DNA from 2 places in the Vibrio harveyi genome. Region 2 is predicted to be linked to the other one. Evidence: predicted binding sites of a transcription regulator. Region 2 holds the regulator's gene; the other holds the start of a gene.
The links. The regulator CRP, encoded in region 2, controls carbon source genes, mostly activating them, when cyclic AMP is high. The targets are predictions, from matches to a motif close to TGTGANNNNNNTCACA.
Positions count from the first base shown of each region.

Region 1: a site for CRP is predicted at 2,194-2,209, ahead of QMY49_RS17985 (NupC/NupG family nucleoside CNT transporter). Genes of this name have one in related genera too.

Region 1 is NZ_CP125876.1:325,030-328,450, forward strand. It holds gene QMY49_RS17980 (GlgC family sugar phosphate nucleotidyltransferase) at 1-590, opposite strand, end outside; gene QMY49_RS17985 (NupC/NupG family nucleoside CNT transporter) at 799-2,007, opposite strand; tRNA gene QMY49_RS17990 (tRNA-Leu) at 2,569-2,652, shown strand; gene QMY49_RS17995 (DUF2913 family protein) at 2,682-3,293, shown strand; gene QMY49_RS18000 (tryptophanase) at 3,391-3,421, opposite strand, start outside.
Region 2 is NZ_CP125875.1:3,397,998-3,401,418, reverse strand. It holds gene QMY49_RS16095 (YheU family protein) at 1-154, shown strand, start outside; gene QMY49_RS16090 (phosphoribulokinase) at 279-1,148, shown strand; gene crp (cAMP-activated global transcriptional regulator CRP) at 1,388-2,020, shown strand; gene QMY49_RS16080 (DUF1338 domain-containing protein) at 2,210-3,001, opposite strand; gene astD (succinylglutamate-semialdehyde dehydrogenase) at 3,266-3,421, opposite strand, start outside.

The DNA of each region.
Region 1 (3,421 bases), on a different replicon from region 2:
TCCGTTAATACCATGGCAAAGCCTGGTTTGTTTGGAATTTCTGCTGGAGTTGGGGGCTGGTGTTGAATATCAATGACTTGACGGTGTTCATCTAACTCAACGACATGATACTGAGACGCTTGTGCGACAGGAACCTGAGCCACAACTAACGTGAGTTCGGCATTTTGGATTTGATGGTAGTGCAGCAAAGAAGAAATGTAATTGCGATGGATTTGCTCACCCCCGACCAGCAAGACATGTTCATCGGAGGGTCGATTGATGACATCTAAATGCTGCAATAAAACATCAGTCCAATTCTGTTGCAGCTTAGGTAATAACTTAGCTTGAGAATAAATGGGTTCGAGCACTTCGATTCTCGATTTGTAGTGCTGCCATGCATGCTTAAGGTGAGCAACTAACGGTGCGCAATAAAAACGACTGAGGACAAGATTACGCTTTATTCCTGCTTGAATGAGGTTGGTTAGCGAAAAATCAATTAAACGGTGAGAACCTACGAAAGGTGTGATGGATTTACAGCATGTTTGAGTGAGTGGACCTAGCCCTGTCCAACCTTTATCGGTTAATACTACCGATACGACTTTTGACGTCACGTACGACTTCCTTATTCTATTAATAAATTAGAAAGTAAATGCAAACCGTACGCAAGCACTATTCAATCCTGATGTGAATTTACTCAATAATGAATATTGTCGAGCGATAGCCTACCTAATATTTAACCTAGCTCTCATTCAAATAATTTATAAAATAAAACCCGCCGAAGTGGCGGGTTTTGAATGGCTGTTTATGTGGAGGCGTTCCTTATAACGAGATAAAGATACCTGCTAAACACGCACTCATTAAGTTCGCTAATGTACCAGCCGCTACCGCTTTGAGACCCATGTTCGCTACGTCTTTACGACGTTCTGGAGCCATCACACCGATAGAGCCAAGTTGAATTGCAATAGAACCGATGTTCGCGAAACCACAAAGCGCAAACGTGATGATCACTTGTGTGTGTTCAGTCAGCGTTGCTTTATGTTGCACGAAGTCGATGAATGCAACAAATTCGTTCATTACGATTTTCTGACCGATGTAAGAACCTGCCGCTAATACTTCGTGACCCGGAACGCCGATTAACCAAGCGAGAGGGGCAAATAGGTAGCCAAAGATCGCTTGTAGCGTGATGCCCGCAAAGCCGAACATTTCGCCTAGGTTTTCCAGACCCGTGTTCACCATTGCAATCACACTCACAAATGCGATCAGCATCGTACCTACCGCAACCGCAACTTTCATACCGCCCATCGCGCCGCTTGCTAGCGCGTCGATCACGTTGCTCTCTTCAGACTTATCCAATTCGATGTTATTGTAATCGCTTGGCGTTTGACGCTCTGGCACAATGATTTTTGCCATCAACAGGCTACCTGGAGCAGCCATGAAGCTCGCTGCGATTAGGTATTTCAGCTCTACACCTAGACCTGCGTAACCACCTAGTACACTACCTGCGACTGACGCCATACCACCAGCCATTACCGCGAACAGTTCTGAACGAGTCATGTTTTGCAAGAAAGGACGGATAAGAAGTGGCGATTCGCCTTGAGAGAGGAAGATGTTACCTGTTGCAACAAGAGATTCTGCTTTGCTGGTCCCCAAGAACTTTTGGATGGCACCACCGATAAATTGAATCACTTTTTGCATGATACCCAAGTAGTAAAGGGCAGAGATAAGAGCGCTGAAGAAGATGATGATAGGAAGAACGCGAACCGCGAAGATGAAACCAGTAGAAGCGAGGTCACCGAAGAGGAACTTGATGCCTTCATCGGCAAAACTCAATAACCCAGCGACACCATTGCTCAAACTGGCTAACGCCGCTTGTCCCCAAGGGAAGTAGAGCACCAAGGCTGCGAAACCCATTTGAAGCAGCAATGCTCGAGACACGGTTTTCCAATTGATTGAAGAACGGCTCTCTGACAGCAGGAACGCACAACCTAATAGTGCAACAATACCAAATAGACTAAATAGAACACTCATGAATCGGACCTACTGAACGTTGAAAAAGAAAGGAATGCCAAAAGCATTGGCAGAAGAAAGGGACAACGCATCGAGTGACAACGCACTCGTAGATCCAAATTGAAGGAAGAACGGATAGTTCGACATCTTATTTTTACCTTATACAAGCAATTGAACGTAGCTGGTCCGGTCCGTGGGGTCATTCACTGCTAGAGAGCTCTCGACTCTTCCTGCTCCATGTGACGGCTTGTATGGGTAAGGGTCCTGAACAACGAACCCTAATTCCCGCTTAAACGGGTCGCAAGTATAGCCAACAAAAAGAGATATTCATCACATTTATTTACGCAAACGTTCAAGCGTTCATAATTTAAGCAAAGATGCTATTTTGTGGTCATACTTGTAGGGAAAATAGGGGTATTAGGAGGGTGACGAATAGTGAAATCACCAAAAATGAACAATAAATGTCCAATCGAACACCAAAGACCAAAAATGAGCAATTTTGCTCTCGCCAATCTATGGATTTTGGATATACAATTTGGAACGCTTCATTTCGAAGCCTCTGTGTATTCAGAGCATCATGATGCCGAGATGGTGAAATTGGTAGACACGCTAGCATGAGGTGCTAGTGCCTTAGGTGTGAGGGTTCGAGTCCCTCTCTCGGCACCATTCCTTTCTTTCAAAGAATTTAGAGTGTAATGCAAAGTTCTAAACAGGCAAAACAGTCCGCTGACGCTAATCAATTACTTAGCGAGCTTGCGGTGCACGCCTTATTACACCTGCACTTCAAAATCCACGCATCATCGCGAATTCTTCCTCTTAAAGAACGTAACGACCTACTGCAAAAATGGCTTAAGCCTAAGCTCAAAAGTAATCGCTACAAACTGATTAAAAAGCCATTAAAGTCTCTGACTCAACAGGCAAAAGGGGAAAATGGCAATCTAGAAGCTTTACTTGAACGTTGTGTAGGTGCCGATAAACCTAGTAACCCACAACCTCACCTCGATAGCTACCTACTGCTGATCAACGAAGTCGAAAAGAAATTAGGTACGACGGTTCTGCTTTCTCGTCCTGAAGATGTCGATTTATCCCACGACCAACATGGTTGTTTGCTATGTGTTCTGTCTGATAACTTAAACCAACACTTCGACGATAATAACGCCTTAATCGCACCTATTTCGATGCTTTTCCGTGGACCTATGAGTCAACGTTCTCTGTTCCTAGGTAGTATTTATGCCAGCAATACCTTCAATTACGAAGTGCTGTACCAAGACGAGCAGTTTGTGCGAATCACGCTGGATTTAGCATAACTCGACACCCAGATGAGTTAAAAAAGCCGCGAAGTTCGCGGCTTTTTGCTTAATTAACGTTTATCAATCTCTGACGTATCGACAACCCGAAGAGTTCTCAATCCAGTTCGCGGAAACGAGCCGTAAAG
Region 2 (3,421 bases):
CGTGCTACGTGAAGGCACCGACTACGGCTCAGTCGAAGTTTCACTGCAGAGTAAAATCGATCAGGTCAAAACCCAATTAGAGAAAGGCGAAGCGGTCATCGTATTTTCTGAGCTTCATGAAACGGTTGATATCCAACTAAAAGCAAAGTTTTAGACCCTTCACATTTTACCGTATCCCACTCGATGACAAGGGCTTGTTACGTGCTATAGTGGGTTATCGACCGTGCAGCATACGTGTGCTGCACTTTACAGGTAAGTAATTTTCGACAAGGTTTGTCATGTCAGCGAAACACCCAATCATTGCGGTTACTGGTTCGTCCGGTGCCGGCACAACCACCACTTCTGAAGCCTTCCGTAAGATGTTCAATATGATGAACGTCAAACCAGCGTGGGTTGAAGGTGACAGCTTCCACCGCTTTACACGTCCAGAGATGGATGTCGAAATCCGCAAAGCGCGTGAGCAAGGCAAACACATCAGCTACTTTGGTCCACAAGCCAATGACTTTCCGGGGCTAGAAGAGTTCTTCCGTAAGTTCGGTGAAGATGGCACTGGCAGCGTGCGCCGCTATCTGCACACTTTTGATGAAGCCGTTCCATACAACCAAATGCCGGGCACCTTTACGCCTTGGCAAGATCTGCCAGAAAACAGCGATGTGCTGTTCTACGAAGGTTTACACGGTGGCGTGGTAGATGGTGATGTCAATGTGGCGCGTCACGTCGACTTTCTAATTGGCATGGTGCCGATTGTGAACTTGGAATGGATCCAAAAGTTTGTTCGTGACACGCGCGATCGTGGTCATTCAAGAGAAGCGGTGATGGATTCGATCGTGCGCTCGATGGACGATTACCTGAACTACATTACCCCGCAATTTTCTCGCACACATATCAACTTCCAACGCGTACCAACCGTCGATACTTCTAACCCACTTAACGCTAAAGGCATCCCTAGCTTGGATGAAAGCTTCGTGGTGATCCGCCTGCGCGGTATCAAGAATGTCGACTTCCCGTATTTGTTGGCGATGATTGATGGCTCCTTCATGTCTCGCCATAACACCATTGTGGTTCCTGGCGGTAAGATGAGCTTTGCAATGGAGCTCATAGTGAGACCGATTCTGCAGCAACTCATCGAAACCGGAAAAATTGGCTAAAAACCTCGTTAATTGAGTGTTTACTTTTCATACCGTGATCATGTGCACAGTTTTGCTTACAAAATCTCAATCATGGCACGATTAAAATCAAGAAATCGTTTCCGAAAAAGGATACTATTTCTAACCGAAACACAAGAGAGCTTGCAGCATATAAAAAGTGCTCTTATTCTAGTAAGCCAATTCAGGCTTAGCTAAAATATGGATAGCGCAAGCGTACCCTGCAGAGGAAGTGAGATATTATGGTTCTAGGTAAACCTCAAACCGACCCAACATTAGAGTGGTTTCTTTCACACTGTCATATTCATAAGTACCCATCAAAGAGCACGCTAATTCACGCGGGCGAAAAAGCAGAGACTTTGTACTACATCGTTAAAGGTTCTGTTGCGGTTCTTATCAAAGACGAAGAAGGTAAGGAAATGATCCTTTCTTACCTAAACCAAGGCGACTTCATTGGTGAGCTTGGTCTATTCGAAGAAGACCAAGAGCGTACAGCTTGGGTTCGCGCTAAATCTCCTTGTGAAGTGGCAGAGATTTCTTTCAAGAAATTCCGTCAACTTATCCAAGTTAACCCAGACATCCTAATGCGTCTTTCGGCGCAAATGGCTCGTCGTCTACAAGTTACTAGCCAAAAAGTGGGTGACCTAGCGTTCCTAGACGTAACTGGTCGTATCGCTCAGACTCTTCTGAACCTTGCTAAACAACCAGATGCGATGACGCACCCAGACGGCATGCAAATCAAGATCACTCGTCAGGAAATCGGTCAAATCGTTGGCTGTTCTCGTGAGACAGTAGGTCGTATCTTGAAGATGCTAGAAGAGCAGAACCTAATTTCTGCGCACGGTAAGACTATCGTTGTTTACGGGACTCGTTAATCTCGATTAACGTTTAAAAAATTTAAAAGCCACCAAATGCAAGTTTGGTGGCTTTTTCTTTTTTTTGGGAGTTAGACATTGAGAGTCGAGAGCGCTGCGCTTCACAACGGACTTCATCCTTTGAGATGAAGCCCTCTCAGATTCCAAGTAAAAACCCTCTCGAAGCGAAGCATTCTCGCCTTGTATCTATTAACCGTTGGTACTCTCGAAGATCTTATCTGCCGATGCAGCTACAAACCCTGGGTACAACTCACCGTTATCCATTGGGTAGCGCTTAGCAAACTCGTAGAAGCCTCCAGGAATCACCTCAACGCCTTCAGTGAAGGTCACTGGCACTTTGTCTGCCATGGTCGATGATTGCTCTAGTAACACCTCTGGCGTGCCTTTTACTTCACCGCCATTCTCGTTGATGATAAAGCCTACGGTGCGTAGGTGGTCGTTCACTTGCTTCACTTCTTCATGCTGATTGAGTTGATTCACGCTCACTGTGAAGTGGTTCGCTCCGTAACCGTGCGCAGCAAGCCAAGAAGCGTACTCACTCTCTTTCGCTAAGATCTGGAAGTCAGCATAGCTAAGGTCCCACAAACGTCCGCCGTACAAGAAGTCACTGCTGGTCAATTTAGACGCATCAACCTGCTCTACCAGTTTATGAACGATGGCTTGTAGCTCTGGTGAGCACTCATCCACTTTCAATTCACTGATGAAGACTTTTGGCTGTTTCGGATCTGGGTGCTCAAAATGTTTTGCCACCAGCTTTTTGCTTTCAAATACGTAGTCACCACAGGCTTTGTAACCCACCGCTAGGAATGGCTTCGCTAACGTTTCAATGCCTAGGGGAGCGACATTAAACGTACGTAGCGCAATATGGTCATTAATCAGAGGCTCATCTTCTTGAAGAAGCTGATGAACTTTAGCAGCAGAAGGGCAAAGACGTTGAATGTAGTCTTGCCATAGCGATTCAAATAACACATCGGGCGTCATAACGACTCCTTGTTATGAAATGTAGAGTTAGGGGTAAGAGGAAGTTGACCGCTCGTTCACAGCCCGTGGGCTGTCCAGAATCACGAACGAGCGGTCATCAACCTGTGACGGTATGTGTGGCATAAGTGCCAGTCAGTCAACACGCTCTGGAGAGTCTTAAGCTCGCCTTTGGCGTTTGCCAGCGCGCTTACCAGAATCCTAACTTGGTAAATAGCTCCGGCAGAGAGAAGCGGCGATACTTTGTCACCACTTCGTGTTTCTCTATTACAGGCTTACACCCGGGCTCAATGTGGCAGGTAAGACCGTCTCTTGTCCTTCCATTGATGCCATTGGGTACGCACAGTAGTCTGCTGCGTAGTAAGCACTAGGGCGTAGGTTACCCGACGCACCCGGACCACCAAATGGCGCATCACCACTTGC